Regions from separate parts of the Mesorhizobium sp. J428 genome, predicted to be linked through region 1. Evidence: riboswitches for the same ligand, from Rfam matches in the RefSeq annotation. Region 1 holds a riboswitch; the other holds the start of a gene.
The links. Region 1 has a riboswitch for S-adenosylmethionine ahead of LRS09_RS17080 (O-succinylhomoserine sulfhydrylase). Riboswitches for the same ligand answer to the same signal wherever they lie in the genome.
Positions count from the first base shown of each region.

Region 1 (15,972 bases):
CACGTTCCGCAACGCCTCCGGTCTTCCCGACGCCGGGCAGCAGACCTGCGCGCGGGACATGGCCCTGCTCGGGATGGCGCTGCGACAGCGTTTCCCGCACCACTACGCCTACTTCTCGACGCGCGAATTTGCCTATGCCGGCAAGATGGTGCGCGGCCACAACAAGCTGCTCGAAACCGGCGGCATCGACGGCATCAAGACCGGCTACATTCGCGCCTCGGGTTTCAACATTGTCACCTCGGTGAACCGCGACGGAAAGCGCCTGATCGTGACGGTGATGGGCGGCGAGAGCGCAAACGGCCGCAACGCCCATGTGCAGGAGCTGATCCAGCGCTACCTTCCGGCAGCGGCGAGCCGCGGCGGCACGCATACCTGATCCGCGCGAAATTCCGGACATTCGCGGGAACGAAACGCCGCCGGGCGGCTTCTCCGCAAAGTGATTTGCGATGCGGCCCCGCCGCAGCAATGATCGTCCCATAGTGCTCTGCCGGAGAGCGAGATGAACCAGATCAGGCAGGTGGCCGTCGAATGCGTCGGACGCGCGGTGATGTTCGGCTGGCTCGCGATCGGCTGCGTAATGGTCGGCTTCTCCTTCGCGCCGGTTTCTTCGTTCAGATCGGGCGCCGTGCTGGCGCTCATCATGTCCCTGATCCTTCTCTGGAGGGCGATGACGGCCGCCTCGCGCAACCCGCGGCACAGCGAAGTCTGGCTCTATCTGGACGAAGTCAACCGACCGGCAGAGACCGACGCCCGGTTCGTCTTCACGACGATTATGCGCGAAGTCTACGGCCACTATGCCCAGGTGACGCTGTGGGTAGCAGTCGGGCTGTTTGGGGCTTCCGCGCTGCTTCAACTTGGCGGCCTCACGCCGTATTCGCCGCCGACCGTCGGTTGATCAGGTCTTCTGCGGCGACGGAGCTTCGGGCTTTGCAGTATCGGTCTCGGCTTCCAGATCCTTCACGATGTCGATGAAGCGTCGGAAGAAGCGCTCCATGAAGGTCAGGCTCTGCTCGAACTGCTCCTCGCTCGGCAGCGCCGTCTGCGGTGCACGCGGTCCTTCGAGCGCGCCGAGACGCTTTTCCACCTCGTCGAGACGGCGTGCCAGCCGGTCGATCTCATCCTGCCAGACGGAACGTTCGTCGGCGGCGAGGCGGCAGACGAGCTGCCCCGTGCGCTCCGTGCAGACCGACATCTCGCCCGTGCGGGTATCCATGCGGACATAGCCGTCCGGCGTCTTTTCGAGCGTGTAGCGGGTCTCCGCCTCCTGCGCGACGGCGGCCGGAACGGTCGCGGCGAGAGCGAAAGCTGCCAGTCTAGCGATGAGCATGGGGACCTCCTGCCTCGTCTCGCGATCTTCCCGGATCTTTACGCCGGAAATGCGGTGGACATGTCCGCGGCCGGGTCTGCCCGGCTTCCGGCGCGCCGGCTTGTCGTCTATAGCGCAGCCATGTCACGGATTATCTACAAGATCGCGCCGCGCGCGCTGTGGGACAAGGCGGTGGAAGCCGGCGTGTTCGATGGCGCACCGATCGACCTCGCGGACGGCTTCATTCATTTCTCCACTGCCGATCAGGTGCGGGAGACCGCGGCGAAACACTTCGCCGGCCAGGGAGACCTTCTGCTGATCGCGGTCGACGACGGCGCATTCGGCGCTGCGATGCGCTACGAGGTGTCGCGCGGCGGCGCGCTCTTCCCCCACCTCTATGCACCTCTGCCCGTTTCCGCCGTGCTCTGGGTCAGGGAGATGCCGCTCGGCCCCGACGGCAACCATATGTTTCCGGACCTCGGCGCCTGATGATCTCTCCTTTCAAATTCGGGCTGCCGCTCCTCTTCGCGTTCGACCCGGAAACGGCGCATGGCCTCTCGATCGCAGCGCTCAGGTCTGGTGTGCCGCTCGCCTGCCCCGCGAAGCCCGATCCGCGCCTCGTCGTCGAGGTCGCAGGTCTGCGCTTTCCCAATCCGCTCGGCATGGCGGCGGGCTACGACAAGAACGGTGAGATTCCGGATGCGCTGCTGCGGCTGGGTTTTGGCTTCGCAGAGGTCGGAACGGTCACCCCCCTGCCCCAGTCCGGCAATCCCAAGCCGCGCATCTTCCGCCTCATGAGCGACCGTGGCGTGATCAACCGTCTCGGTTTCAACAATCAGGGCCATGAGGCGCTGGCGCAGAGGCTGGCAAAGCGTCAGGGCGGCGGCATCGTCGGCGTCAACATCGGCGCCAACAAGGATTCGACCGACCGGATCGCCGACTACGAGGCGGGCGTGCGCGCCTTCGCCAGACGTGCGTCCTACCTGACCGTCAACATCTCGTCGCCGAACACGCCAGGGCTGCGGGCGCTGCAGAGCCGCGAGGCGCTCGCCGAACTGCTGGGCAGGGTGATCGCGGCGCGAGCAGAGACGGAAGCTGCGACGCCGATCTTCCTGAAGATCGCGCCGGATCTCATCGATGCCGATCTCGACAACATCGCCGGCGAGCTGCTCGCGCAGAAGCTGGATGGACTGATCGTCTCGAACACGACCCTTTCCCGCAGCGGCCTCGAAGACACGGAGACGGCGCGGCAAGCGGGCGGGCTGTCAGGTCGCCCCCTCTTTCTCCGCTCGACCGCCATGCTCGCGCGGATGCGCCGGCGACTGGGCCCCGATTTTCCGGTGGTGGGTGTCGGCGGAATTGAGTCGACCGAGACGGCGATCGAGAAAATCCGCGCCGGGGCCGATCTCGTGCAGCTCTATACGGGGATGATCTACGCCGGCCCCGGCCTGCCGGGCGATATCGTCTCCGGCATGTCCCGTTTCGCCGCCAGGGAGGGCCTGGCCTCCATCCGCGACATCCGCGACAGCGCAACAGAACGTTGGGCGGAGGCTAGACTGGATTAAGTCGCCCGGCGGGTAAGCCCTTTCGTCCTTGGAGCCGTGATCATCCGCGGCGGTAGTTGATCAGCCGCAGGACCAGCCAGATCGGCACCACGACGGCTGCACCCAGCAGGATGTAGCCCAGGAACTGGTCGATGGCCGAGAAGCCCATGTTCCAGAGCCGGACCAGGAAATCTCGGGCGCCGATGAGGATGTCCCATGGCGACAGGCCGAGCGAGGCCATGATCATGCCGACGATGAAGGAGGCGACCGCCAACTTCAGGAGCAGGCGCAGCGGACTGTCGCCAAGAATGCGGTTCACGCCGTCGGGCATGGAAAAACCTCCATCATGGCGCGCGCATACGCACCGAAAGCGGCCAGATCAAGCCGGCGGACGATGCAAAACGGACGCGCCAGACTTATTTGAGCAGATGGAGAAGAAGATATTTTAGGCGCGGCGGCTGGCAATGTATTGGCAAGGGCCTCCATCCGGAGGCCCTTGCTCACCTGATTAGCAATTGGCGGGCGACTGGGTGCAAGTATCGTACATGATCTTGCCGATATTGCCCGCGCCGTAGCTGCCATAAGCGGCGAGGGGAAACTCAGCATTCTGGCCGAACCAAGATGCCCCCTGGACGTTGACGCCCACTTCGGTATAGCCCCAGCTCGTCACACCAACGACGGTGTTGCGGACGGCTGAGTTCCCAAGCGAGGCGCTGCCAGTAACAACCGGAGATGTGCCGAAATTGACGAGCCAAGGACCGCCAGAGGAACCGCCGGTCATGGCGGAGCCAATCTGAATGTTCATCAATTGCTTACCGTTCGCACCAGTGGTCGCAATGTATTTACCAAACGTATCGCCGCGCAGCATTAGATAGCCGTTGTCGATCGCCGAGGGATAGCCAATCTGAGTGATCGCCGCGACCGTCGCGTTGCCGAAGATGGGTGTCGCCAGGAAGCTGTAGCCGTTCCAACCATACCCATACCAGCCGCCAAGAGTAGTTCCAGCATAGGCGCCGTTGCGTGGTGCCAACCGAACTGTGGCGATATCGTTGTTGCAGACCACACCGATAGCACCAGATTGGCAAGTATCGGTGCCGTAAAAATACGGTAAGGGGATACGCCAAGACTGAGCCGGGTAGTGCCCCCCATGGGCCACCCGTAGACGAGTAGTTTGCCGGATACCAACGCACCTCGCTTGCATTACCAGCGGCAGCTTGGCCATAATTATGTACGCAATGCGCCGCCGTGATGAGAACGCCCTTTTTCACAAGTGAAGCAGTGCAGACATACCAGCTTGAGCCGAAGCGCATCCAAAGCTTGCCGGAAAAACGATACGGACGGCTTGCAACAGGAACCAGCGCGCCGTTCCCGGTATTAAACGGGGCGCCCATGACCGCCACTCGGGCAATGGTATAGGGCCATTTGTAGCCGCTGTTCAGCCCGTACGCGTTATTTCCCACGCCGCTTTCCCCAATCGCGCCGGCAGCCTGAGCAGCCGGAAGTGATCCGCCTGTAGCCTGGTAAGGCATCACTCGCGGCGTCGTGGTAGGCAGGCGGCTCAGTCCCGGACCGACGGGACCCGAAGCGGACGATTGGCCGGACGGAAAGGCTTCAACCGTCTGTGCTCCGTTTCCGATCTGCGCGCTGCCCGTCCCAGCCAGCAGCAGCGTGGCTCCAACCGCCAGCGAGGCGATTTTGGCCGCATGCGACAACCTCGTCATCCTATCCTCCAGGATTCAATTTTTGACCGGACGGAAAATACAGTTGCAACACCGGATGGCAAGGAAAATCTTGCAATATATTGGATTTTATCTCAGTCATACGGATTATATTACATAGTATATGTCATATTGTGTGAAATTCGTCACACATATGTCTTATTGTAATTCAATTGCCGAGATATTTTCTTGATGCTTAATATACTCTGTGCCGATTTCTACGTCGCCATAGATTGCATGTTTGCCCTACATACTCTTCGGTGCAATTCGGATTCGTTTTTTCTACTGAATCAAGTAAAGAGGGTCCCCTAGGGAAGGTTTAACCGCCATCGGATTGAAGGCTGGTGGCTCGGCCGGAGAAGCGCTGGAGCGGGTGAAGGGAATCGAACCCTCGTATTCAGCTTGGGAAGCTGCTGCTCTACCATTGAGCTACACCCGCGGCGGCGACAGTCATCCGCGATCCGACGGTGCGCTGTCAAGGCGCTTGTTCCGCTGGCGCCGGATCTCGGTGCTTGACGCATCTCATGCTTGCGCGCACCTGTCGGATGGTCTGCATGAGGGGGAGACAATGCCGCGATTCCTGAAATGGGCCCTTGGGGTCCTGGTTGTCCTGATCGTCGTCGGCCTCGGCATCTTCTTCTTCGTCGCGCCCGCCGAGGTGGAGCGTGCCATGAATGGCGTGATCGAACCGCCACCCTATTCCGTCTCGGAGCGCGCGGCAGAACTCCACAAGACGCTCACGGTCGCGGATCTCCATGCCGATTCGCTGCTGTGGGGCCGCGACCTGCTCGAAAGAGGCATTCGGGCGCAGGTGGATGTGCCGCGGTTGATCGAAGGCAATGTCGCGGTGCAGGCCTTTTCGGTGGTATCGAAGACACCGCGCGGCCTGAACATCGATCACAACGCGCCCGACAGCGACAACATCACGCTTCTCGCCGTCGCGCAGCGTTGGCCGATCAGGACGTGGACCAGCCTGAAGGAACGCGCGCTCTACCAGGCGGAGCGGCTGAAGGAATTCGCGGCGAAATCGGACGGGAAGCTGACGATGATCTACAGCCGCGGTGACCTGGAGCGGTTTCTGGCGCGCCGCAAGGTCGAGCCCGGCATCGTGGCCGGCGTGCTCGCGCTGGAAGGAGCCCAGGTGCTGGAAGGCGATCCGGCCAATGTCGACGTGCTGTTCGACGCCGGTTACCGCATGATGGCGCCAACGCATTTCTTCGACAATGAGATGGCAGGATCGGCACACGGCGTCGCGCGAACGGGGCTGACGGAGGCCGGGCGCGAGATGATCCGCCGCATGGAGGCGAGAGGCATGATCGTCGACGTTGCGCATGGCTCGATGGCACAGATCGACGACGTTCTGGCCATGGCGACCAAGCCGATCGTGGTCTCGCACACCGGCGTGCGCGGCACCTGCGACAACGGCCGTAACCTCACCGACGACCAGGTACGGGCGATCGCCGACAAGGGCGGCCTGATCGGTATCGGTTTCTGGGACGTCGCCGTCTGCGGCACGAGCGCGGACGACATCGCCAGGGCGCAGCTTTATGCGGCCAATCTGGTGGGCGCAGAGAATATCGGGCTCGGGTCCGATTTCGACGGCGCGGTGACGACGCCGTTCGACGCGACGGGCATGGCGAAGATTACCGAGGCGCTGCTGAAGGGCGGCATGTCGCCCGCCGACATCGGCGAGGTGATGGGCGGCAGCCAGGTCCGTTTCCTGCTGGAGACCCTGCCGCAGTAACTCTCCACCGTTTCTACCGCCGCTGTTTAGGGATCGCGCTTGACGGCTTGCGGCGCACGCATCATCTGTCTGCGAGTTTCCAACATTCGCCGGAGCCGCCGTGACCGCCCTCAAGACGCTCATCGAATCGCGCCGCTTCGAAACGCTCATCACCGCCCTGATCTTCATCAACGCGATCACGCTCGGCCTGGAGACCTCGCCCTCGGCAGTGGCAGCGTTCGGCGGGGCGCTGGCCATCGCCGACAGCCTGATCCTCGCCGTCTTCGTGCTCGAACTGCTGGCGCGGTTCGCGGTCTACCGGCTCGACTTCTTCAAGGATCCGTGGCGCATCTTCGACCTTCTGGTCGTCGGCGTGGCGCTTATTCCGGCCACCGGCGGGCTATCGGTGCTGCGCGCGCTGCGCATCCTGCGCGTGCTGAGGCTGATCTCGATCGTCCCGTCCCTCAGGCGTGTCGTCACCGGCTTCATCACGGCGCTGCCCGGCATGGGATCGATCATCCTGCTGCTCGCGCTCGTCTTCTATGTCTTCGCGGTGATGGCGACGAAGCTCTACGGCCAGTCCTTCCCCGACCGGTTCGGCGACATCGGCGCCTCGCTCTACACGCTGTTCCAGGTGATGACGCTGGAGGGTTGGTCGGATGGCGTGGTGCGGCCGGTGATGGAAGTCTATCCGACCGCCTGGCTGTTCTTCATCCCGTTCATCGTCGCGACCTCCTTCACCGTGCTCAACCTGTTCATCGGCGTCATCGTCTCCGCGATGGAGGAAGAGCACGAGGCTGAGGCGAGCGCGGAGCGGGAGGCGCTACAGGAGGATCAAGACGAGATCCTGCGCGAGATCAGGGCGCTGCGCGAGGAGGTGCGTGAGCTCAGGAAGACGGGCAGCGCTACCTGAAGTGCTTCGACAGCTTCAGGCCCTGCGCCTGGTAGTTCGACTTCAGGTCGGTGCCGTAGAGCGCCTTGGGGCGTGACAGCATGTGCTCATAGACGAGGCGGCCGACCACCTGGCCGTGTTCCAGGATGAACGGCACCTCGTGGCTGCGCACCTCCAGCACCGCGCGGCTGCCGGCGCCGCCGGCCGCGGAATGGCCGAAGCCGGGGTCGAAGAAGCCGGCATAATGGACCCGGAATTCGCCCACGAGCGGATCGAAGGGCGTCATCTCGGCGGCGACATCGGGCGGCACGTGGACCGCCTCGCGGCTGACGAGGATGTAGAACTCGTCCGGATCGAGGATCAGGTCGCGGCTGCCGCGGTTGTGGAGCGGCTCCCAGAAGTCGAGGATGTCGTGGGCGGCACGCTTGTCGACGTCGACAAGCGAGGAGTGCCGCTTGCCGCGATAGCCGATCAGCCCGTTCGCGTCGCCTTCGAGATCGATCGAGAGCGCTATGCCCCCGCCGGATATGTTTGGCTCCTCCGAAGCGACGAGCGTCTGCTCGATATGCAGGGCCGCGAGTTCGGCCTCCGACAGAAGGGAATGCCCCTTGCGGAAACGGATCTGCGACAGGCGCGAGCCGGTGCGGGCGACGATCGGAAAGGTGCGCGGGCTCACTTCCATATAGAGCTGACCGGTATAGCCAGCCGGGATCTTGTCGAACTCCTGCGCATGGTCGGCCATGACGCGCGTGAAGATGTCGAGGCGGCCGGTGGAGCTCTTCGGATTGGCCGAGGCGGAGACGTCAGTCGGGAGCGCGAGCTTCTCCAGCAGCGGCACGATGTAGACGCATCCCGTCTCCAGCACCGCGCTCTCGCGCAGGTCGATCTCGTGCAGCTTCAGCCGCGCCAGCTTGTCCTCCACCGTCGCGTGGCGCCCCGGCATGAAGCTCGCGCGTACGCGCCAGGCCGTCTCTCCGAGCCTGAGATCGAGGCTGGCAGGCTGGATCTGGTCGGCGTCGAGCGGGCGGCCGCTCGTCAGCGCGCCGGAGGAAAACAGGGCGGCGATGTCGCGGTCGGGAAGGATGCCGGTCTGACGCAAGGACTCACTCTCTCGAACTCTCTCCGCCCACAGGATCTGCGACGGCAGCCGGGACCGCACGCCCAGGCTCGCCGCGAATCTCTACGGATCAGCCGGATTGACGCAAGTCGGCCACAGGTCTATGAGGCGGTTATCCCGTGGTGATTTGGCCGGTCGGCTTGCAGCCACGTAAAACAAGTCGCTAAAGGACCGTGTGGCCGCAAGGCTCTGTGGACCGGTTGCGACTTCTCGCGGCCGGTTTTTTGTTGTTGGGGTTTTGGGACATGGCGAACAGGAACTGGCGGCCGCAGACGGCTCTCGTGCATGGGGGCACATCGCGCTCGCATCACGGCGAGACCTCCGAGGCGATCTATCTCACGCAGGGCTATGTCTACGAGACGGCCGAGAGCGCCGAAGCCCGTTTCAAGGGCGACGAGCCGGGTTTCATCTATTCGCGTTACGCCAACCCGACCGTCGACATGTTCGAAAAGCGCATGTGTGCGCTGGAAGGCGCCGAGGACGCGCGCGCGACCGCTTCGGGAATGGCGGCCGTCTCGGCGGCATTGCTCTGCTCGGTCAAGGCCGGTGACCATGTCGTGGCGGCACGTGCCCTGTTCGGTTCCTGTCGCTGGGTCATCGAGACTCTGATGCCGAAATATGGCATCGACGCCACACTGGTCGACGGCACGAAGCAGGAGGAATGGGAGAAGGCGGTACGGCCGAATACCAAGCTGTTCTTCCTCGAAAGCCCGACCAATCCGACGCTGGAGGTGGTCGACATCGCGGCTGTGGCCAGGCTCGCCAACTCGATCGGCGCCCGCGTGGTGGTCGACAACGTCTTCGCCACGCCGTTGCAGCAGAAGCCGCTGGAGCTTGGCGCGCATGTGGTCGTCTATTCCGCGACCAAGCATATCGACGGCCAGGGCCGCTGCCTCGGTGGCGTGATCCTTTCGGACAAGGAATGGATCGACAAGAACCTGCACGACTATTTCCGCCACACCGGCCCGTCACTGTCGCCGTTCAACGCCTGGACCCTCCTGAAGGGCCTGGAAACGCTGCCGCTGCGTGTCAGGCAGCAGACGGAAAGCGCCGGTAAGATCTCTGACTGGCTGGCAGATCATTCCGGCATCTCGCGCGTGGTCTATCCCGGGCGCAAGGACCATCCGCAGGCCGACATCATCGCCCGGCAGATGAAGGGCGGCTCGACGCTGATCTGCTTCGACGTGAAGGGCGGCAAGAGCGCGGCGTTCGCCCTCTCCAATGCGTTGGAGATCGTCAAGATCTCCAACAATCTCGGCGACGCCAAGAGCCTGATCACCCACCCGGCGACGACGACGCACAAGAACCTCACCGACGAGGCGCGCGCGGAGCTCGGCATCGGGCCGGGCACTCTGCGCCTCTCGGTCGGCCTGGAGGACACGGACGACCTCATCGAGGATCTCGACCGCGCGCTGAAGGCGGCAGTCTAGGAGACGATCGCGTCGGCTTCGAGCTCGACCAGCCAGTCCGGGTCGACGAAGCCGACGACCTGGACCACGGTGGTGGCGGGCCGGATCTCGGCGAAATACTCGCCGTGCGCCCGCGCCGCTTCGCGCCACTGGGTCATGTCGGTGAGCATGATGCGGGTGCGGATCACGTCGCCACGCGTTCCGCCTGCATCCACGATTGCCTTCTCGATGATTTCGAGGCAGCGGATCGTCTGGCCGTAGACGTCGCCTTTCGCCGCCGTGCCGCCCTCGACGAGGATCGGCGCCGTGCCGGCGACGGCGATGTGCTGCCCGATCCTCACCGCACGGGTGAAGCCGAGGATCGGTTCGAGATAGGAACCTGAGCTGACGGACCTACGATCCATTGGTCTCTCCAAACAGTCGATATGCGAGTATGAGGCGTGAGAGCGTCGTGTGCGCCGTCATCGCTGCGAAACAATAGGCCAGGACGGGGAACGCAACCGGGAACACGCAGAAGGCGACGAAGATGCCGAGCGTCTCCGTTGCTTCTGCCAAACCCGTGGTGAAGAACAGCGATTTCGGCCCTCGTGCGTCGCTGCTCATGCCGCGCCGCTCGGCCATCGCGGCAAAGGCAAGGAAGCTCGCGCCATTGGCGTAGAAGGCGGCGAGCAGGACTGCGCCGGGAACGCCGTTGTTCGCCGGATCGAGGATCACGAAGGCGAGCGGGATCATGCCGTAGAAGGAGAAGTCGAGCACGATGTCGAGATAGCCGCCGAGGTCGGTCCGCCCGGCCCGCTTCGCGACCGCCCCGTCAAGGCCGTCGCACAGGCGGCTGAGAAAGATGAGCACGAGGCCGGCCCAGAGATGGCCGAGGGCGATAGCGGTTGCAGCGCCGGCCCCGATCGCGAAGGCGGAGAGAGTGACCGCGTTCGCCGATATGCCGGCCGCATGCAGCGCGCCGGCAATCGCATCAAGCGCCGGGTCGATGCGTCTGCGCGCCCAACCGTCGAGCATCGGACCTCCTCACCTTCATCGACTGTTGACCGGCGGCAGGCGCTCGGCGACACTTCGAGGGCAACTGCAGGAAACCATCATGTACCGCGCCGTCACGCGCAACATCGAAGTCGAGGTGGAGCCGATCTACATGCCGGACCGCTCCGATCCGGAGCAGAGCCGCTATGTGTGGGCCTACCGGGTGACGATCGCGAACAATTCCGAAGGCTTCGTGCAGTTGCTGACGCGCTACTGGCGAATCATCGATGGCAACGGCAAGGTCGAGGAAGTGCGCGGCCCGGGCGTCGTCGGCGACCAGCCCGAACTCAATCCCGGCGACACCTACCAGTATACGTCGGGCTGCCCGCTCACCACGCCGACCGGCTTCATGGCCGGCCACTACACGATGCGCAATGAGGAAGGCGCGCTGTTCGACGTAACGATCCCAGCCTTTTCGCTGGACCTTCCGGGCGTGATCCGCACCGTCAATTAGACGTGACGAACTCGGCTGGGTCGAACTCGTATTTCTTCGAGCAGAACTCGCAGGAGACCCTGATCTCGCCGTCCTCGATGGAATCGGCGATCTCCTCGGCCGTGAAGCCCTCCAGAATGCCGCGGATGCGCTCGCGCGAGCAGGAGCACTGGTCGAGCACCGGAACTCCTTCGAACACGCGCACACCATGCTCGTGGAAGAGCCGGAAGAGCAGCCGCTCGGACTCGACTGTCGGGTCGAGCAGTTCCGACGCCTCGACCGTCGACAGCAGCGTCACGGCCTCGTGCCATGCTCCATCCGCAATCTCGGAGAAATCCTGGCCCGGATCGCCGTCGCCGCCCGGCAGATCCGGCAGGCGCAACCGCTCCGGGGCCTCGGGCAGGAACTGGATGATCAGGCCACCGGCGCGCCAGCGCTCGTCGGGTCCGTATTCGCTGCGCACGACATGGCGCGCAACCGCGAGGCGCACATCGGTCGGGATCTGTTCCGACTGGCGGAAATAGGTGCGCGCCACCTCGTCCAGCGACTGGCCGGCGAGTTCGACGATGCCTTGGTATCGCTGCATGTATTCGCCCTGGTCGACGGTCATGGCGAGCACGCCCTTGCCGAGCAGGTCCTGCGGCGCGGTCGTGCCCGCGGCGACGAACTCGGCCAAACGGTCCGCGTCGAAGCGAGCATAGGCGCGCATCGCAGACGGCGTGGCAAAATCGACCACCAGCATGTCGACCGGACCGTCGGAGCGGGTCTGGAGGATGAACTTGCCCTCGAACTTCAGCGCCGTGCCGAGCAGCACTGTCAGCACCATCGCCTCGGCCAGCAGCCGCGCCACCGGTTCGGGATAGTCGTGCCGGGCCAAGATGTGGTCGAGCGCCGGCCCGAGCTGCACGATGCGGCCGCGCACGTCGAGCGGAGCGACCTCGAACGGCACGACATGGTCGTCGCCGGCGAAGCCGAACTCGCCAAGTTTCGGTTCCATCACGTCAGACTGCTCCGGAAAGGCACCATGCGAGCACGGCCTTCTGCGCATGCAGGCGGTTCTCCGCCTCGTCGAAGACCACCGAGTTCGGCCCGTCGATCACCTCGTCGGTGACCTCCTCGCCGCGATGCGCCGGCAGGCAGTGCATGAACAGGGCGTCGGATTTCGCCTTCGCCATGAGGTCGGCATTCACCTGGAACGGCAGGAACACGTTGTGGCCGCGGGCGCGGTGCTCCTGGTTCATCGAGACCCAGCAATCGGTGACGACAGCGTCCGCGCCGGCGACCGCCTCCTCCGGCGAATGACCTACTGTCAGCCGGCCACCGTTCTTGCGCGCCCAGTCAACATAGCGCTGTTCGGGCTCGCTGCCCTCGGGCACCGCCATGTTCAGCTTGTAGCCGAAGCGCGCCGAGCCCTCGATCAGCGAATGGAGCACGTTGTTGCCGTCGCCCGACCACGCAATGACGCGATCCTTCACGGCGCCGCGATGCTCCTCGAAGGTCATCACGTCGGCCATGATCTGGCACGGATGGGTGTCGTCGGTCAGTCCGTTGATGACGGGCACCGTCGCATTCTCCGCCAGCTCGGTCATGCGCTCATGCGCGGTGGTGCGGATCATGATGGCGTCGACGTAACGCGACAGCACGCGCGCCGTATCGCCGATCGATTCCGAACGGCCGAGCTGCATCTCGGCGCCCGTGAGCATGATGGTCGAGCCGCCGAGCTGGCGCATGGCGACGTCGAAGGACACGCGGGTGCGGGTCGACGGTTTGTCGAAGATCATCGCCAGCACCTTGCCGGCGAACGGCTGCTCGGCGGTGCCGGCCTTCTGCGCGGCCTTGCGCACTTTGGCGTCGTCGAGGATGCGGCGCAGATCCTCGGCGCTCACCAGCGAGAGGTCGGTGAAATGTCTGGGCTGTATACTCATGAAACTCTCCCGCCTCAGGCGGCGTTGTCGATCGCTGCGGCGAGGTTGGCCGCGGCCGCGCGGATGCGGTCGACCGCGATGCGGATCTCGTCGTCGTCGGCAATCAGAGGCGGCAGGAGACGAACGACATTGTCTCCGGCGGGCGCCGCGAGAAGGTGCTGCCCACGCAGCGCCTTGTTCACGTCGGTGTTCGGCATCCGGCATTTGAGGCCGGCCATGAGGCCGACGCCGCGAATGCCTTCCACCACCTGCGGGAAATCGTCGGCGACAGCTGCCAGGCCCTGCTTCAGCAGCAGGCCCTTGCGGCTCACCTCGTCGAGGAAGCCGTCGGACAGGACAACATCCAGCACGGCATTGCCGACGGCCATGGCCAGCGGATTGCCGCCGAAGGTCGTGCCGTGCGTGCCGGCCGTCATGCCGGAGGCGGCTGCGTCCGTCGCCAGGCATGCGCCCATCGGGAAGCCGCCGCCGATCCCCTTGGCGATCGCCACAATGTCAGGCTCGACATCCGTCCACTGATAGGCGAACAGCTTGCCGGTGCGGCCGACGCCGGTCTGCACCTCGTCGAGGACGAGCAGCAGGCCGTGTTCGTCGCACAGCTTACGCAGCGCAGCGAGGCCGCCCTGCGGCAGTTCGCGGATGCCGCCCTCGCCCTGCAGCGGCTCGATCAGGATCGCCGCCGTCTCCGGTGTAATCGCAGCCTTCACCGCCTCCAGATCGAAGAACGGCACCTGGTCGAAGCCTTCGACCTTGGGACCGAAGCCCTCCATATATTTCTTCTGGCCGCCGGCGGCGATCGTCGCCAGCGTGCGGCCGTGGAAGGCACCTTCGAAGGTGATAATGCGGAAACGTTCGGGATGCCCGTTCGTATAGTGGTAGCGCCGCGCGGTCTTGATCGCGCATTCCAACGCTTCGGCGCCGGAATTGGTGAAGAAGACGCGGTCGGCGAAGCTGTTTGCGACCAAACGTTCCGCAAGCCGCTCCTGGCCCGGAACATTGTAGAGGTTCGAGACGTGCCACAGCTTCCCGGCCTGCTCGGTCAGCGCCGCGACCAGATGCGGATGGCAATGCCCGAGCGAGTTGACCGCGATGCCGCCGGCAAAATCGAGATATCGCTCGCCGCCCGTGGTGGTGAGCCAGCAACCCTCGCCTCGCTCGAAGGCCAAAGGCGCACGTGCAAAGGTCTCGAAGAGGGCTCCACTGTTCATCATCACCATCCGCGGCATTGTGGCCCGGCTTCCTGCGCGGACCTTGTTTTCGCCGAATTCAAACCCCAAATCAAAAAAGCCGCCCGAGGGGCGGCCTGCTGGCGGAATATTGGTTTTTTCGCCCGCGATGTCAATGCAGGGATAGCAGGTGGGCGCGTGCCGTCCGATGCTTTGCCGGTCTATCGACAGGCACCCTGCCCCAAGTTGGGGAAAACCGAAAAATCCGATTCGTGTTGCATCCGGGACTCTTGTCACGGAGTCCAGCGATCGGTAGTTTAAGGACAACAAAATACCAGATTTCGTGCGGCGGACCAATCAATCCGAATAGATGTGGTATTGCCCGGTTTACCGGGTTGCTTTCGGATTCCTGCTCCGCATGACTTCGCGAGGATCGTGATAGATGAACTGGAATGACGAGCGCGTCGAACTTCTCAAGAAGCTTTGGAGCGAGGGCCTGAGCGCCAGCCAGATCGCGGCGAGCCTCGGTGGCGTCAGCCGCAATGCGGTGATCGGCAAGGTCCATCGGCTCAAGCTGTCGAGCCGTGGGCGGGCGACCGCCGCGCCGGCACGGCAAAAGAAGGCGCCAAAGGCTGCCGTGAGCGCCGGCAGTGTGTCCAAGTCTGCAGGCCGCATGTCGAGCCAGACCCGTTCCATGCCCGCTTCGATCGGAGCCACGGCGCTGCAGGTGCAGTTCGACACCGAGGCGGTCGCCCAGACCTATATCCGCCCGGTGCAGAACAACGTCGTCGTGCCGATCTCGCGCCGGCTGCGCCTGGTGGAACTGACCGAGCGCACCTGCAAGTGGCCCAACGGCGATCCCTTGAGCGAGGACTTCTCTTTCTGCGGCAACGAGTCCGCCGAGACGGGCCCTTACTGCAAATATCACGCGAAGCTGGCTTTCCAGCCCGCCGCCGAGCGCCGCCGCAACCGATAGGCGGCCTTGGGCCAACCCAAATGAAGAAAAGGCGGCCATGAGCCGCCTTTCTTACGTTGGATCTGCGCTGCTCAATCGTCCACCAGGTCCTCGAGCATCACCTTGTGGCTCTTGTCCTCCTTCGGGCGCTCGGGCGGCATCTGCTGGCCGGTGACGACGTAGTAGACGGTTTCGGCGATGTTGGTGGCGTGATCGCCGATGCGCTCGATGTTCTTGGCGCAGAACAGGAGATGAGTGCAGGCGGTGATGTTGCGCGGGTCCTCCATCATGTAGGTGAGGAGTTCGCGGAACAGCGAGGTGTACATCGCGTCGATCTGGTCGTCACGGTCGCGGACGAACCGGATACGATCCATCGAGCGCGACGCGTAAGTGTCGAGCACCTCCTTGAGCTGGGTCAGCGCGAGCTCTGCGAGCGCTTCCAGGCCTCGGAACAGGCTGAGCGGCTGCTGCGTCTCGGTCACGGCGACGACCCGTTTGGCGATATTCTTGCCGAGGTCGCCGACGCGTTCGAGGTCGCCCGAGATGCGGATCGCCCCGATGATCTCGCGCAGGTCGTCGGCCATCGGCTGACGCTTCGCGATGACGACGATCGCCTTCTCGTCCACCTCGCGCTGGCCCTCGTCCAGCACCGCGTCGTCCTCGACCACCTTCTTCGCAAGACCGAGGTCGGAGGTAACGAGCGCCTGCACGGCCTGCTCGACCATCCGCTCGGCGTGGCCGCCCATCGCGGC
Region 1 covers NZ_JAJOMX010000001.1:3,392,303-3,408,274, reverse strand. The annotation lists gene LRS09_RS17135 (D-alanyl-D-alanine carboxypeptidase family protein) at 1-376, shown strand, start outside; gene LRS09_RS17130 (hypothetical protein) at 500-895, shown strand; gene LRS09_RS17125 (hypothetical protein) at 896-1,327, opposite strand; gene LRS09_RS17120 (DUF952 domain-containing protein) at 1,448-1,795, shown strand; gene LRS09_RS17115 (quinone-dependent dihydroorotate dehydrogenase) at 1,795-2,871, shown strand; gene LRS09_RS17110 (DUF6460 domain-containing protein) at 2,912-3,181, opposite strand; gene LRS09_RS17105 (hypothetical protein) at 3,359-3,913, opposite strand; partial or broken gene LRS09_RS30370 (hypothetical protein) at 4,080-4,160, opposite strand; tRNA gene LRS09_RS17100 (tRNA-Gly) at 4,934-5,007, opposite strand; gene LRS09_RS17095 (dipeptidase) at 5,137-6,312, shown strand; gene LRS09_RS17090 (ion transporter) at 6,413-7,204, shown strand; gene LRS09_RS17085 (2'-deoxycytidine 5'-triphosphate deaminase) at 7,197-8,282, opposite strand; SAM riboswitch at 8,410-8,487, shown strand; gene LRS09_RS17080 (O-succinylhomoserine sulfhydrylase) at 8,546-9,730, shown strand; gene LRS09_RS17075 (RidA family protein) at 9,727-10,113, opposite strand; gene LRS09_RS17070 (CDP-alcohol phosphatidyltransferase family protein) at 10,103-10,723, opposite strand; gene apaG (Co2+/Mg2+ efflux protein ApaG) at 10,803-11,195, shown strand; gene LRS09_RS17060 (Hsp33 family molecular chaperone) at 11,188-12,171, opposite strand; gene argF (ornithine carbamoyltransferase) at 12,176-13,099, opposite strand; gene LRS09_RS17050 (aspartate aminotransferase family protein) at 13,114-14,307, opposite strand; gene LRS09_RS17045 (GcrA family cell cycle regulator) at 14,708-15,241, shown strand; gene phoU (phosphate signaling complex protein PhoU) at 15,313-15,972, opposite strand, start outside.

Region 2 (15,972 bases), 2.0 Mb from region 1:
CTTTTAGTTTGCACTGCACAAAGACCTGGGGCACTCGGGTCCGGGTGGAGACAGGGCGAGGAACATGGGCAAGATCGGAACCGTCGGCATCATTGGTGCCGGGCAGATGGGCGGCGGCATCGCCCATGTCGCGGCACTCGCCGGCTACGACGTCCTCCTCTACGACATCTCCAAAGACCGTATCGAGAAAGGCATCGCCACCGTCAGCGGCAACATGGCCCGCCAGGTTGCCTCCGGGAAGATGCCTGAACAGGCCCGCAACGCCGCCGTCGGCCGCATCCGCCCGGCCGAGACGATGCAGGATCTCGCTGGCGCCGACCTCGTGATCGAGGCAGCGACGGAGGACGAGACGGTCAAGCGTAAGATCTTCCAGCAGCTTTGCCCGGTGCTGAATCCGGAGGCGCTCATCGCCACCAACACCTCGTCGATCTCGATCACCCGCATGGCGGCGAGCACGGATCGGCCCGAGCGTTTCATCGGCATCCACTTCATGAACCCCGTGCCGGTGATGAAGCTGGTGGAACTGGTGCGCGGCATCGCCACTGTCGACCAGACCTTCGAGGCAGCGAAGGCCTTTGTCCATTCGCTTGACAAGACGATTACGGTGGCCGAGGACTTCCCGGCCTTCATCGTCAACCGCATCCTCCTGCCGATGATCAACGAGGCGATCTACGTGCTTTATGAGGGCGTCGGCACGGTGGAGGGCATCGACACGGCGATGAAGCTCGGCGCCAACCATCCGATGGGACCGCTGCAGCTCGCCGACTTCATCGGTCTCGACACCTGCCTGTCGATCATGCAGGTGCTGCATGACGGCCTGTCGGATACGAAATACCGTCCCTGCCCGCTCTTGGTAAAATATGTCGAGGCCGGCTGGCTCGGCCGCAAGACCGGCCGCGGCTTTTACGACTATCGCGGCGAAACGCCCATCCCGACGCGGTAGGGCATTTCTAGAACACGTCCTTACGCTTCCTGATTTCGGCGAAGATCGCCTCGTCGGACGCCGTTTCCATGCCGAGGTTCCTGCGGATCACCGGGTCGTGCCAGCGCAGGAAAGGGTTGGTCGACATCTCGGCCATCAGCGTGGTCGGCAGCGTCGGCTTGTCGGCGGCGCGCAGCGCCTCGATCTCCTTCGCACGCTCCTTCAGCGCCGAGTTGGTCGGGTCGACCGACAGCGCAAAGCGGGCGTTGGACAGGGTGTATTCGTGGCCGCAATAGACGACCGTCTCCAGCGGCAGTTCGGCGAGCTTCTTCAGCGACCGATACATGTCGGTCGGCCCGCGCTCGAACAGCCGCCCGCAGCCGAGCGCGAAGAGCGTGTCGCCGGCAAAGAGCAGTCCGTCCTTCGGCAGGTGGTAGCAGACGTGGCCGGCCGTGTGTCCGGGCGTTTCGATGACATGGACCGGATGGCCGGAGAAGTCGAAGCTCTCGCCGTCGACCACCGTCCTGTCGATCCCGGGAATCTTCGCGGCCTCCGCCTTCGGCCCGATGATCGTCAGGCCGAAGCGTTCCTTCAGCGCGAGATTGGCCTCGACATGGTCGGGATGGTGGTGCGTGGTCAGGATGACCGTCGGCCGCCAGCCAGTGCGCTCCACCGCCTCAAGGATCGGCCGCTCCTCGGGCGCGTCGATCACTGCCGTCTGCCCGGTCGAGGCGTCGTGCAGCAGGACGCCGAAATTGTCGCTTCGGCACATGAATTGTTCGACCATCAGGGGCATGAGCGGCTTCTCCGGGAGATGGCCGGAAGATAGGGCGGCCATCGGCCGATGTCATCCCGCGTTCCTTGAACAATTACCAACACATGGGTACGGTCGAGGCCATGTATGCCGACATTGTCGATCTTCGCGCCTTCTATTCGTCCCTGCTCGGCAGGCTGGCGGAGAAGTCGATCGCGGCCGCGATGGAGCCTGTATGGGCTGCCGTCCCCAACGAACGGCTGGTCGGCCTCGGCTACGCCCTGCCCTGGCTGGAGCGGTTCGGCACCGATGCCGAGCGTGTCTTCGCCTTCATGCCCGCGACGCAAGGGGCCGTGAACTGGCCGCCGCAGGGGCCGTCCGCCACCGCTCTTGTGTTCGACGAGGAGCTGCCACTGCCCGATTCCTCGATCGACCGGATATTGATGGTGCATGCGCTCGAGCACTCCGAGGACCCGCACGAGACGCTGAAGGAGATGTGGCGGGTGCTGGCCCCGAACGGACGCCTGGTCGTGGTCGTGCCGAACCGCCGCGGAGTCTGGGCCCGCCTCGAACACACGCCCTTCGGCACAGGCCGGCCCTATTCGCGCGGCCAGCTCATCAAGACGCTGCGCGAATCAAACTTCACCCCCGGTCCCTTCTCGGAGGCGCTGTTCTTTCCGCCGAGCCATCGCCGGGCGGTCCTGCGTCTGCATCACTATCTCGAGCGGGCCGGACGGCGCTTTTGGCCGATGTTTTCCGGCGTGATCGTCGTCGAGGCGCAGAAGCGGCTCTATCAGGGCATCCCCGTCAGCCGGCGCGCCTCGCGCCGTGTTTTCGTGCCGGTGCTCAGTCCGCAGGGCGCCGGACGCAGTTCGTTAACCGATCGGTAACCATCTTGTCGCAGCATTCTCCCGGGCAAATCGGGGAATAGCATGCAGATCACCCGCTTCGACGACCGGCGCGTCATAGGTGCCATCATCGCACAGCTTTCGGAGCTGGGCTGGGAGCTCGACGACCTCGACATGCATCTGAGCCTTCACGGCCCGGTCGATCTCGACTTGCTGCAGGAATGCATCCGGGAAGCCAACGAGGCTCGGACGGATGCATCGCTGCCCTTCGCCCGGGCCGCCTGATTGGATCCTGCGTTCTGCTTCCGCGCGACGGTTGTCGCACGGAGGCAAAAGTTACGCCGTCACGAGCGCCGGGCGCTGACCGATCTTGTCCAGCTCGAACGATGTCGTCTGGTAGACCTGGTTGATCCAGTTGCCGAACAGAAGATGGGCGTGCGAACGCCAGCGGTTGAGCGGCGGCCGGCTCGGATCGTCGTCCGGATAGTATTCGTGCGGTATCGCGATCGGCGTGCCCGCGGCGACGTCACGATCATATTCTTCCTTCAGCGACGTCGAGTCGTATTCGATGTGGTTGAACATATAGAGCCGGTTGCCGGTCCGTTCGGCAACGAGGCATGGGCCGGTCGCATCTGATTCCATCAGCAGTTCCAGGCTCGGCGCGGCGGACACGTCGGCACTCTTCACCTCCGTCCAGCGCGAGACCGGAATGGCGAAATCGTCCGAGAAGCCGGCGAGGTAAGGCGACGCCGGGGCGTTGTTGGTGTGCCTGAAGACCCCGAAGGCCTTCTGGTCCAGCGGATATTTCGGGACGCGATGGAAGTGCCAGGCGGCCGCCATGGCGCCCCAGCAGATGAAGAAGGACGAGTGCACGTTCGACTTCGTCCAGTCGAGAATACGGGTCAGTTCGTTCCAGTAGGACACCTGTTCGAACGGCAGCAACTCGATGGGCGCCCCAGTGATGATGAAGCCATCGAACTTGCGCTCCGCGACCTCCTCCCAGGTCTGGTAGAAGGAAATCAGGTGCTCCTCGGACGTGTTACGAGCCTTGTGGCCGCCGATGCGCACGAGCGACAGCTCGACCTGCAGCGGAGACGCTCCGATCAGGCGCGCGAACTGTGTTTCGGTGCGGATCTTGTTGGGCATCAGGTTCAGGAGCCCGATCTGCAGCGGACGGATGTCCTGGCGCAGCGCCGTCCGCTCGTCCATCACGGACACACCCTCACGGACGAGGATTTCCCGGGCGGGAAGCTGATCGGGTATCTTGATCGGCATCGCAAACTCCAAACAAAAACCGGCCTGCGGGTCGCGCAAAGCCGGTTGCAATCTGCGACGGCCCTTTAGCGACTTGTTTAACGTGGCTGCAAGCCGACCGGCCAAATCACCACGGGTTCACGCACCACATAGTCCCGCCCGGAGCGGGCGTCAATGGGACGGCGAACCGGCACAGCCGGCCCGCCGCGTCCCATCTCATGCATCGATGTCGACGTTCCTCGTCTCCTTGCCGACCAGCAACGCGCCCAGGGTGATGAGCGCCATGACCGACAGGTAGACGCCCACCCAGAAGGGACTGCCCCCGCCCGCGCTCCAGAGCGCCACCGCCACGAAGGGAGCGACGGCAGCACCCAGGATGGAGGAGACGTTGTAGGAGACGCCCGAGCCCGTATAGCGCACATTGGCCGGGAACAGCTCCGGCAGCAGCGCGCCCATCGGACCGAAGGTCATGCCCATCAGCGTGAAGCCGAGGATCAGCCAGGCCAGCACGCCGGGCGTGCCGAGCGAAAGGAGCGGCACCCAGCACAGGCCGAACAGGGCGATGCCCGTCGTGACCCAGATGAGTGTCTTGCGGCGGCCCCAGCGATCGGCCCAGGGGCCGGACACCAGCGTGAAGATGCCGAAGAAGACGACGCCCACGATCATCATCAGCACGAAGGTCCGGTAGTCGTAGCCGAGGCCCGGCACCGCCGCTGTAGTGGCCGCGCGACCGTAGCTGAGCGAGAAAGTCGTCATCAGGTAGAACAGCACGTAGGTCGCAAGCATGTAGAGCGTGCCGAGGATCAGCTCCTTCCAATGGTCGCGGAACGCGGCCGCGAGCGGCAGCTTCTGCACCTTGCCCTTCTTCACGGTGTTCTCGAAGGCCGAGCTCTCGACGAGGTTGAGCCGCACCCACAGGCCCACGGCGACCATAACGATCGAGAACAGGAAGGGAATACGCCAACCCCAGTTTAGGAAGGCTTCGGAAGGCCGCGAGGGATCGTCCGACGGCATCAGCGCCGCGATAATCAGGAACAGCCCATTGGCGATGATGAAGCCGATCGGCGCGCCGAGCTGCGGGAAGGTACCGAACACCGCCCGCTTGCCGGCCGGCGCGTTCTCGGTTGCAACCAGCGCTGCGCCGCTCCACTCGCCGCCGAGCGCGAAGCCCTGTGCGAGGCGCATGATCACCAGCAGCGCGGTGGCAAGCCACCCGGCGGTCTCGTAGGTCGGCAGCGCTCCGATCAGGAAGGTGGCGATGCCCATGGTGAGCAGCGCGCCGACAAGCGTGATCTTGCGGCCGCGCCGATCGCCGAGATGGCCAAAGAAGATCGCCCCAAGCGGGCGCGCCACCATGGCGGCGCCGAACACCGCGAAGGAGGCGAGCAGCGCAGTCGTCTCGTTGCCCGCCGGGAAGAAGAGGTGCGGGAACACGAGCACGGCGGCCGTGGCGTAGACGTAGAAATCGTAGAACTCGATCGTCGTGCCGACCAGGCTTGCGAGAATGACGCGCGAGCGCGGATTGGCTGGCGCTGCGTGTCCGGCATTGGCCGTCGCGATGGTCGACATGGATATGCTCCTTGGGAGGTCGGCAGAATCTGGCCTGGAGCGCCGCTTGCGCTCCGCTGCTGCCGCACGTCATGGTCCGGGATTGCGGCTGCGCTATCAAAATGACGGCCTCTCTTGAAGGTCCGATCCTGCATAGCCGCCATGCATGGTCGCCCGGGCGCGACAGGCGCATCCGCCGAAGAAGGCGGCCTCTGCAACAAGATTTCCCTCAAGAGGGAAGTCCGACACACGCGCCGTTCAAAATCGGTTGTCTGATTTTGACATACACCCTTGTGGGGAGGCAGGGGATGACACGCAGGTATGGAGCTAAGCGGCGTTATGTCGTCCTGCCCGGCGCGGGCGTGACGAGCGAAACCATGCCGTCCTCGGTGGCCGGCATGCGGGCGGGGATCGTCAAAGTCGCTGCGGACAACATCGGCCGCTACGGGCATTTCAGCGCCAACGCCATGGTGGCGGCCGCCCGCTCGGTCAGCGACGAGCTCGGCGAGGCAGTCGGCAGCAACGACTTCGAAGTCGTGTCGCAGCGATTTCCCGACGGCCCCGCCGTGGTCGCGATGACGCATGCGGGCAGACTCGCGCTGGAGGCGGCCAATCCCGACCTTCGCGTGCTGCCGATCACCAAATACTACCTGCCAGGCCGCAAGCCGCGGCGCGTGCGGCCGGCGCCATGCCGAGCGGCATCAGCGCTGTCGACGGTACTGGCACGATCTTTTCCGCCGACGCCAAGCAGCATTTCCTGGCTGGAGAGGTCAACGGGCACCAGAACGGCAAGGGCGTGACCGTGGGCATTGTCCATCGCCATAGGCCCGCAGGGAGGCGAAGGAGCGTCCGATCGCCCCGCCCGGTCGCGCCCCCCCTTCCCCCACCCCACCAAAATCCGCTAAAGGCACGCGTCTTCTCGAACAGGAACCGCCCGCCATGTCCGCAACCCTTCGTCCCGAGCCCAAACCCGGCGTGATGGACATCGCGGCCTACGTACCGGGCAAAAGCGCGGCCCCTGCCGGCGTGAAGCTTCACAAGCTCTCCTCCAACGAAAACCCGCTCGGCGCTTCGCCCGCTGCCAAGGAGGCGGTGAAGGCGCTGGCTGAAAAAATGGAGTTCTATCCCGACGGCGCCGCGACGAAGCTGCGCGAGGCAATCGGCGAGGTACACGGGCTGAACCCTGCCAACATCGTCTGCTCGAACGGATCGGACGAGATACTCGGCCTGCTGGCGCAGACCTATCTCACGGCGGGCGACGAGGCGATCATCACCGAGCACGGCTTCCTCGTCTACAAGATCTACACCCAAGCCGCGGGCGCTGTGCCCGTGACCGTCCGGGAGAAGGACGCGACCACCGACGTCGACGCGATCCTCGCCGCCGTGACGGACCGAACCCGCATCGTCTTCCTCGCCAATCCGAACAACCCGACCGGCACCTATATCCCATTCGACGAGGTGCGCCGCCTGCATGCCGCCCTGCCGAAGAACGTGCTGCTGGTGCTGGACGCGGCCTATGCCGAATTCGTGCGCCGTAACGACTATGAGTCCGGCATCGAGCTGGTCTCCTCGACCGAGAACGTCGTGATGACCCGGACCTTCTCCAAGGTGCACGGGCTGGGCGGCATCCGCCTCGGCTGGGCCTACTGTCCGGCCCACATCGCCGATGCGATGAACCGCATGCGCGGCCCCTTCAACGTCAACGCCGCCGCGATCGAGGCCGGCATCGCCGCGATCCGCGACCGTTCGCACGTCGAGCGTTCTGTCGCGCACAACGAGCAGTGGCTGGCCTGGACGACGGAAGAACTGACGAAGCTCGGCCTGACGGTGACGCCGTCGGTCGGCAACTTCATCCTGATCCACTTCCCGGCCGGCGAGGCGCATTCGGCCGCGAAGGCCGACGATTATCTCACCGCCCGCGGCTATGTGCTGCGCCGGGTCGCGGCCTACGGCTTCCCCAATGCGTTGCGCATGACGATCGGCACCGAGGAGGCCAACCGCGGCGTCGTCGCGGCGCTGAAGGACTTCCTCAAATGACCGAGCCGCAGTTCGAGAAGATCGCGCTGGTCGGCATCGGCCTGATCGGCTCGTCGCTGGCGCGCGTCATCCGCCGCGAGGGGCTGGCGAAGCATATCGCCATCTCCACGCGCAGCGCCGCGACGCTGAGGCGCGCGGAGGAGCTCGGCCTCGGCGACAGCTATTCGACCGATGCGAAGGAAGCGGTGCGCGACGCGGACTTGGTCATCGTCTCGGTTCCCGTCGGCTCGTCGGGCGCGGTGGCCGAGGAGATCGCGCCGGCCCTGAGGCAGGGCGCGATCCTGACGGACGTCGGCTCGACCAAGGGCTCTGTCATCGCACAGATGGCGCCGCACGTGCCGGCCGGCGTCCACTTCATCCCGGGGCATCCGCTGGCGGGCACGGAGAAGTCGGGACCGGACGCGGGATTTGCCGACCTGTTCGAGAACCGCTGGTGCATCTTCACGCCTCTGCCCGGCACCGACCCGGCAGCGCTGGAGAAGCTGTCCTTCTTCTGGCGCGCCTGCGGATCGAATGTCGACGTGATGGACGCCGAGCACCACGACCGCGTGCTGGCGATCGTCTCGCACCTGCCACATATCATCGCCTACAACATCGTCGGCACGGCGAGCGATCTCGAAGAGGTGGCGGAAGGCGAAGTGATCAAATACGCCGCCTCCGGCTTCCGCGACTTTACCCGCCTCGCCGCGTCCGACCCGACCATGTGGCGGGACGTGTGCCTGCACAACAGGGACGCGATCCTCGAAATGCTGGCGCGCTTCTCCGAAGACCTTGCCTATCTGCAGAAGGCGGTGCGATGGGGCGACGGGGAGAAACTGTTCGACCTATTCACCCGCACGCGTGCCGTCCGGCGTTCGATCATCGAAGCCGGCCAGGAAGTGGACGTGCCCGACTTCGGCCGCCAGGTCGTGGCGCATCCGCCGAAATCCTAGTGCCCCTCTGCCCTTCGCGCGAGAAGGGCAGAGCTAAGCTCTCATCTTCTCCAGCCAATCCTTTCCACATCCGCGATCGTGGATAATCGCCAGCGGGTCCTGGTGGTCGAGGCGGGAGCAGAGCCGGTAGACCTCCAGTGTCTCGGCGTTCATCAGTCCGCGCTTGTAGAGGGCCATCGCTGCCGCATAGCGCGCCCGGCCGGACCACGTCTCGCCGAGCGGCGTGCGGACCAGCGCCCAGTTCTCCGCGAGTTCGGCATCGTCGTCCGACATCAGAAATCACCTGGCGGCGTCAGCGTGCGTCGCGCGAGCTTGACGAAGGGGCGTTCGACGATCTTCGCGCGCTTCATCAGCTTCTGGTAGCGCAGCTCGCGCATGGCGTAGATCTCGACCCAGAGATCGTCGACGATCTTCGTGCCGTAGGGCCGTTCCAGACTGGCAATCGCAATATTGCGCTTGCCCGTCGGCGACCAGACGCCGGCCGTGACGATCCCCGCCTCCTTCGTCTTCCGATGATAGACGATCACGTGTTCGGCCGGGACATTGCCCTCGATCTCCAGGCCGACCAGCACATGCTTCAGCGTACCATCGCGCCGCGCGCGCTCAATGGCGCGACGGCCATTGAAATGCGGCTTGTCGAAATCGACCATCCAGTCGAGCCCGATCTCATCGGGCATCCTGACGCGGTCGGCGCGGACGGCGTGCTCGGCCGTGGTGAAATCGGTATTGGCGACGATGAATCCGGTCTCGATGCGGGCGCGGTTGAGCGCGGTGTAGCCAATGGCGCGGATGCCGCGCAGCTTTCCCGCGACGAACAGGTGATCCCACAGTGGCAGCGCAAGATTCGCGTCGACAAAGAGCTCGTAACCGAGATCACCGGTGAAGCCGGTGCGTGAGATGGTCACCTCGCCTGCGGGGAAGTGAAAGACGCGGATGTCGAACGGCTTCATCGTCTCGATACCGACGAAGCCCGCATCCTTGAGCGCCGCGCACGACATCGGCCCCTGCACCGCAAGCCCTGCGATTTCCTCGGTCTCCTCGCGCACGCTCACATCGAAGCCGATAGCGCTATCGAGCAGCCATGGCAGGTGGCGCTCCTGGCAGCAGAGGCGGAAGCGGGTGGCGGAGAGGCGGAACAGTGTGCCGTCGTCGAGGACGTGGCCCTCGTCGTCGCACCAGGCGGTACTGCACCTTGCCGGGCTTGAGCTTTGTCACATTGCGCAGTGTAAGCCGGTTGCAGAACACCTCCGCATCCGGCCCCTCGATGCGGTATTTCACCATCGGCGAGATGTCGAACACCGCCGTCTGCGAGCGGATGGCGAAATACTCCATCTCCTCGTCCCACAACGAATGCGGCGCCTTGTAGCCGGCCCAGGAATACCAGTCGTTCTGCTGCGACAGGGCGGCGAGGCGGGGATGGAACGGGGATTCGAGGCGCAGGTTCTCGATGTGGGATTGCGCGGCGCGGCGAGTGGCGAGAGCGTTCGTCATGGCGATGTAGAGCTCCTTCGCGCTGATGACGCCCCCTCCACCACTTCGTGGTCCCCCTCCCCCGTAAACGGGGGAGGATCCAGGTCACACCGGCGGTGCTGCCGCGGATCCTCCCCTGCGAAGCGGGGGAGGGGGACCGCCGAAGGCGGTGGAGGGGGCGCGAGGTCGACCTGTTGAAACACGGCCATCACCCCCTCCCCTTCAGCAAAGCCCGCGCCGCATTCAGCCCCGGCACGCCCGAAATGCCGCCGCCCGGATGCGAACCCGCAGACGCCAGCCATAGCCCGTCAACCGGCGCCGCATAACGCTCCGCCCCATAGAAGGGGCGGTTGACTAGCATCTGGTCGACCTGGAGTTCGCCGTGGTGCCAGTGACCGCCGGGCATGCGGTAGCGGGCCTCGATGTCGGCGGGGGTGAGCAGTTCTGCATGCTCGACCAGCCCGCCGATGCCCGGCGCATGGCGCTCCAGCACCGCCATGATCGCGGCAAGGAATGCCGGCCTTCCGGCCTCCCAGCCGCCCTTGAGCGCGTAGGGGGCGAACTGGACGTTGGCCGAGAGCACGCAGCCGCCGGAGGGCGCGAGCGACGGGTCAGACAGGCTCGGCAGCACGATCTCCATCACCGGCTCGGGCGACAGCTCGCCGTATTTTGCCGGGTTGAAGGCACGTTCCACCGACTGCGACGACGGCGCGATCACCAGCCGGCCTGCCAGCGCCTCGCGTGGCGCGCGGAAAGCTGGGATGCCGGACAGTGCAAGGTGGAGCTTCGCGACGTTGCCCTTCATGCGGATAGCCTGCGCCTTGCGCACCACCCCCGTGTCGAGTTCGGCCGGGCCGACCAGATCGACCAGCGTCGTGCGCGGGTTGATCGCCGAGACGACCGCGCCCGCGCGGATTTCCTCGCCGCCTTCGAGGCGAATGCCAACCACGCGACCTTTCTCTACTAGGATGCGCGAGACGGGTGCACCGCAACGGATGGTCACGCCCGCAGCCTCCGCTGCTTTGCGCATGGCCGCGACCACCGCGCCCATGCCGCCCCTCGGCATCACCTGCCCGCCCGCCTCGCCTGCAGTCTCCCCGGTCAGGCGATAGTAGAGGCCGAGCATCGAGGTCGGCGAGCGTGGGCCGAGATGGCTGCCGAGCACGGCCTCGAAGCCCACAAAGCCTTTCAGCCGGTCATCCGAAAGATGCTCGTCGGCGACGTCGTGGACATTCATCAGCATCATGCGCAGGAAATCGCGCATGTCCTCCTTGCCGAGTCGCTTCAGCGCAAGCGCGGCACCACCGTAGCCGAGGGCTTCGGTAAGCGGCATGCCGTGGAGGGAGGGCGGGAGTTTGGTGAGGAACGGTTTGAGGATGGCGGCGTAGCGCACGAGTTGTGCACGCATGGCGAGCCAGGCCTGCCTTTCGGAGACAGACACGTCGCCGCCGATTGTTTCACCCCAGCCGCCGGAGAGGAGGATGGGGTCGCGGTCGGGGGATATGAGCGCTGTCGGCGCAAGGCTGGGACGGGCGAAGGCGAGACCCTGCCCGGCAAGATCGAGTTCTTTGATCACCTCTGGATGCAGGCGGTTGAGGAGATGCGCGGTCGAGGCACGGTAGCCGGGGAAAAACTCTTCCGTCCGCGCCGGCCCGCCCAGTTCCGTATCGGCTTCCACCAGCAGCACCTTGCGCTCGGCCTTTCCCAGCACGGCCGCCGCCACCAGCCCGTTGTGGCCGCCGCCGACGACGATGACGTCCCAGCTTTTCTCAGATGACGTCATGGGCGTCGCTCATCTGGCGGTTGGGGCGCTTGAGGTCGCGCAGGATCTCGGCCGCGGCATTCCTGCCCGGCGCACCCATGACGCCGCCGCCGGGGTGGGTGGACGAGCCGCACATGTATAGGCCGCCGACCGGCGAGCGGTATTGCGCATAGCCCGGCACCGGGCGGTTGAAGAGGAGTTGGTCGAAGGTCAGCTCACCCTGGAAGATGTTGCCCTCGGTGAGGCCGACCTCGGCCTCGATCTCGCGCGGCGTGCGCACCTCCATGTGGACGATGCGGTCGCGGAAGCCGGGCGAATAATCGGCGATCTGGGAGATCACCGTCTCGGCGAAGGCGTCGCGGTCGGCGTCGGTCCAGTCGCGTCCGTCGATCTTCGGCGGTGCGTATTGCACGAAGCAGGACATGAAGTGCTTGCCGGCGGACGCCATCGTCGGGTCAAGCGTGGTGGGCAGCACCATGTCGAGGAAGGGGTCGCGCGAGAAGCGGCCCTCCTTCCAGTCGTCGTAGCCGCGCTCCATCCGCTCCACCGTGTCGGTAAAGTGCATGTCGCCCTTGAGGCAGGGCGAATCCTTCGGCAGCGCCGGGAACTCCGGCATCGAGTCGAGCGCGATGTTCACCTTGCCGGACGAACCGCGGATCTTGAAGTTCTTGACCCGCCGCAGGAACAGCTCGGGCAGTTCCTTCTCCTCGACCAGCTTGAGAAAGGTGCGCTTCACGTCGGCGTTGGAGATAACGATTTTTGCGCTCACCTCCTCACCGTTCGCCAGCACCACGCCGGTGGTGCGGCCGCTGCGCACGAGGACGTGGTCGACGCCGGCGCCGGTGCGGATGGTGCCGCCCGAGGCCTTGAAGGAGTCCGCCAGCGCTTTCGTCACTGCGCCCATGCCGCCCCGCGCGTAGCCCCAGGCGCCGATGGAACCGTCGACCTCACCCATATAGTGGTGGAGGAGCACATAGGCGGTGCCGGGCGACATCGGCCCGAGCGCGGTGCCGATGATGCCGGACAGCGCGAGATTGGCCTTGATCACCGGCGTCTCGAAATACTCGTCGAGAAAGTCGGAGATCGACATCGTCCAGAATCGCAGCGTCAGCGCCATCTCGGCCGGTGTCAGCCCGCCGAACTTCTTGCCGAGATAGAGCAACTCGCCGAGGTCGCGGGGCCGCAGACTCGTCGGGTCGGGCGCGGTGCGCATCAAGAGCGGCTGGATGAAGCGGCACTGCCGCGTCACGTCGCGGGCATAGCGGTCATAGGCTTCCGCATCGCGCGGCGACCAGCGGGCGAACTCGCGGCGGTGCGCGTCGTGGTCGCGGTAGGAGGCGAGATAATCGCCGTCCTGCGTGAACACCGCGCCACCCTCATAGGGGATGACCTGCAGGCCGAAGCGCGGCAGCTCGAGGTCACGCATGATCTCAGGCCGGAACAGCGAGCAGACATAGGAGCAGTTGGAATAGAGCCAGCCGGGCGTGAGTTCACGACTGGTGGCGGCACCGCCAACCCAGTCGTTCTTCTCGACCACCAGCACGTCGAGGCCGGCCCGCTGCAAGTAGCAGGCGTTGACGAGGCCGTTGTGGCCCGCGCCGATCACGATGGCGTCCCAGGTCTTCAAGCCGTCTCCCCTCGCGGTCTTTCGCAAGGCTGCCACGGAAAATCCCCACCTGTCCAGCCATATTGAATGAACGTTCAACAAGAGTGCTTGCGATTTCCTCCAACTGCGCTAGGGTTTCACGACTGTCGACCTATCCGCGCGGGAGAGCTGCGGGCCATGCACGACCAGCCCGAATATGACGACACCGCGATCCGCTTCCTCGAAGCGCTGTGGGGCGACGGCTGGCTGTCGCCGGGCGGGCCGGAAGAGGTCGACCGGGTGCTCGACGGCGTCGACGTCAAGGGTAAGCGGGTGCTCGACATCGGCTGCGGCTCGGGCGGCATCGCGGTCCACATCTTCAGGAACCACGGCGCGGCCCACGTCACCGGCTTCGACATCGAGGAGCCGGTGATCCGCCACGCCATCGACCGCGCCGCGACGTGCGGGCTCGCCAACGTCGTCGAGTTCGTGCAGGCCCCGCCGGGTGCCCTGCCCTTTGCCAACGAGAGCTTCGACGTCGTCTTCTCCAAGGACGCGCTGCTGCACGTGCCGGACAAGGACGCGATATTCGCCGAGATCTTCCGCGTGCTGAAGCCCGGCGGCACAATCGCCGCGTCCAACTGGATGATCAGCCACGACGGCGAGCCGTCGGACGACATGAAGGCCTATATCGCGGCGGAGGGGCTGAGCTTCGCGATGGCCTCGCCGGCGCGCTACGCCAAAGCGATGGAGCGCGCCGGCTTCCGCGATGTCGTGATGGTCGACCGCAATCCCTGGTACCGCGAGGTCGCGCGCGGCGAGTTGGAGAAGCTCAAAGGCCCGATGTTCGAGAAGGCCTCGAACGCGGTCGGCGAGGACTACGTGCGCAAGAACATCAGGACGTGGGAAGCGATGCAGAAGGTGCTTGACTCCGGTGAGCACCGGCCCACCCATCTGCGCGGACAGAAGCCGGAATAATCAGACAGATGCTCAAGACCGCCGAACGTCCGAAATCGGAACAGCCCAAGGAGCCGGAGGCGGAACGCAAGGGCCGCAAGGCCTCGAAGGAGACGCGGCGGCTGCAGCTGATCGAGGCGACGATCGATTCGCTGGCGAAGCGCGGCTATTCCGAGACGACGATGGCCGACGTGGCCGATGGCGCCGGCCTTTCGCGCGGCATCGTCAACTTCCATTTCGAATCCAAGGAAAAGCTGCTGGTGGCGACCCTCCAGCACATGTCCGAGGAATATGCCGCCCACTGGCGCGGCGCGCTGGACAAGGCGGGCGACGATCCGGCGAAGCGGTTGGCGGCGGTCGTCGCGGCCGACTTCGACCGCGCGGTCTGTTCGCGCCGCAAGCTCGCCGCCTGGTGCGCCTTCTGGGGTGAGGCGAAGTCGCGGCCGACCTACCAGGCGCTGTGCGGATCGCGCGACCTCGCCTACCAGAACACGATGGTGGAGCTGTGCGCGGCGCTTGCGAAGGACGGCGGCTACGCCTTCGATCCGGAGAAGGTCGCGCTTGGCCTCGCGGCGATGCTGGAAGGCGTGTGGCTGCGGCTGATGATGGGCGGCGAGGAGATCAACCGCGAAAAGGCGCATGAGGCGGCACTCGAACATCTGGCGGTGGTGTTTCCGAAGCACTTCGCGCAGGCCGGCGCGCGCCGGGCGTAGTCCGGGAAAAGGGGCGCCCAGATCAAGCATACGGGAACGAAAACGGGACAGGAGAACCCCATCATGACAGCATTCGGCAGACGGACATTGCTCACCGCATCCCTTGCCGCCGCGCTCGCCGCGTCGGTGTCGACCGTGTCGCTCGCGGAGGACAGCGAACTCACCGTGTTCGACTGGTCGGGCTACGAGGACCCGGCCTTCCATCCGAAATATGTCGAGAAATACGGCGACTCGCCGACCTTCACCTTCTTCGGCGACGAGGACGAGGCCTTTGAGAAGATCCGCGCCGGCTTCAAGACCGACCTCGCACACCCCTGCTCGCAGAGCGTGGTGAAGTGGCGCGAGGCGGGCATCCTGCAGCCGCTCGACACGTCGAAGATCCGCGGCTGGAACGACCTGAACCCCGGCATCATGGCGATGAAGAACCTCGCCACGGACGCCGAGGGCAAGGCCTGGTTCATGCCCTGGGACTGGGGCAACACGGCGCTGACCTACAACACCGAGAAGATCAAGGCGGAGGAGGTGACCTCGCTGAAAGCCTTCGCCGACCCGAAGTTCAAGGGCCGCGTCTCGATCGGCGACAATGTCGACGACGCCTATGCGCTGGCGAGCCTCGTCATCGGGCTGAAGGACTGGACGGCGATGACTGACGAGCAGTTCAAGCAGGCGTCCGATTTCCTGCGCGAGGTGCACAAGAACGTGCGGCTCTACTGGACCGATTCCACCGAGATCGTGCAGGCGCTGGGCGGCGGCGAGGTCGATCTCGCCTGGGCGTGGAACGACGCCGGCACGCAGCTCGCCAACGAAGGCAAGCCCTTCGCCATCAACCGCGACACGGCCGAGGGCCTGACCACCTGGGTCTGCGGCTACGTGATGCTGAAGGACGCGCCCGGCAACACGGACAAGGCCTACGAATTCCTGTCCGACGTCAACGACGACCCGGAGGTCGCCAAATACATCGTGAACGACTGGGGCTACGGCCACGCCAACGCCAAGGCGATGGAGGCGGTCGATCCCGAAGTGCTGAAGGCCAAGGGCTATGCCGACGTGGCGAAATTCGTCGACAAGACGCTGTTCCAGTCGCCCGTGCCGGCCGAGCTCAAGGGCAAGATGATCGCCGAGTTCGAGAAGATCAAATCGGGGTATTGAAGGGCGGTTGAGCGGCGGCGCGGCCCTTTCCTTCTCCCCGT
Region 2 covers NZ_JAJOMX010000001.1:1,399,752-1,415,723, forward strand. The annotation lists gene LRS09_RS06960 (3-hydroxybutyryl-CoA dehydrogenase) at 65-943, shown strand; gene gloB (hydroxyacylglutathione hydrolase) at 951-1,718, opposite strand; gene LRS09_RS06970 (class I SAM-dependent methyltransferase) at 1,820-2,566, shown strand; gene LRS09_RS06975 (hypothetical protein) at 2,609-2,809, shown strand; gene metA (homoserine O-succinyltransferase) at 2,861-3,799, opposite strand; SAM riboswitch at 3,845-3,922, opposite strand; gene LRS09_RS06985 (MFS transporter) at 3,995-5,347, opposite strand; gene LRS09_RS06990 (hypothetical protein) at 5,635-6,126, shown strand; gene hisC (histidinol-phosphate transaminase) at 6,266-7,363, shown strand; gene LRS09_RS07000 (prephenate/arogenate dehydrogenase family protein) at 7,360-8,295, shown strand; gene LRS09_RS07005 (hypothetical protein) at 8,329-8,568, opposite strand; partial or broken gene LRS09_RS07010 (aminomethyltransferase family protein) at 8,568-9,786, opposite strand; gene LRS09_RS07015 (NAD(P)/FAD-dependent oxidoreductase) at 9,974-11,548, opposite strand; gene LRS09_RS07020 (NAD(P)/FAD-dependent oxidoreductase) at 11,535-13,154, opposite strand; gene LRS09_RS07025 (methyltransferase domain-containing protein) at 13,311-14,090, shown strand; gene betI (transcriptional regulator BetI) at 14,099-14,782, shown strand; gene LRS09_RS07035 (ABC transporter substrate-binding protein) at 14,846-15,931, shown strand.
Region 2: it holds a riboswitch for S-adenosylmethionine, as region 1 does, so the genes downstream of both, metA (homoserine O-succinyltransferase) here and LRS09_RS17080 (O-succinylhomoserine sulfhydrylase) in region 1, are expected to answer to the same signal.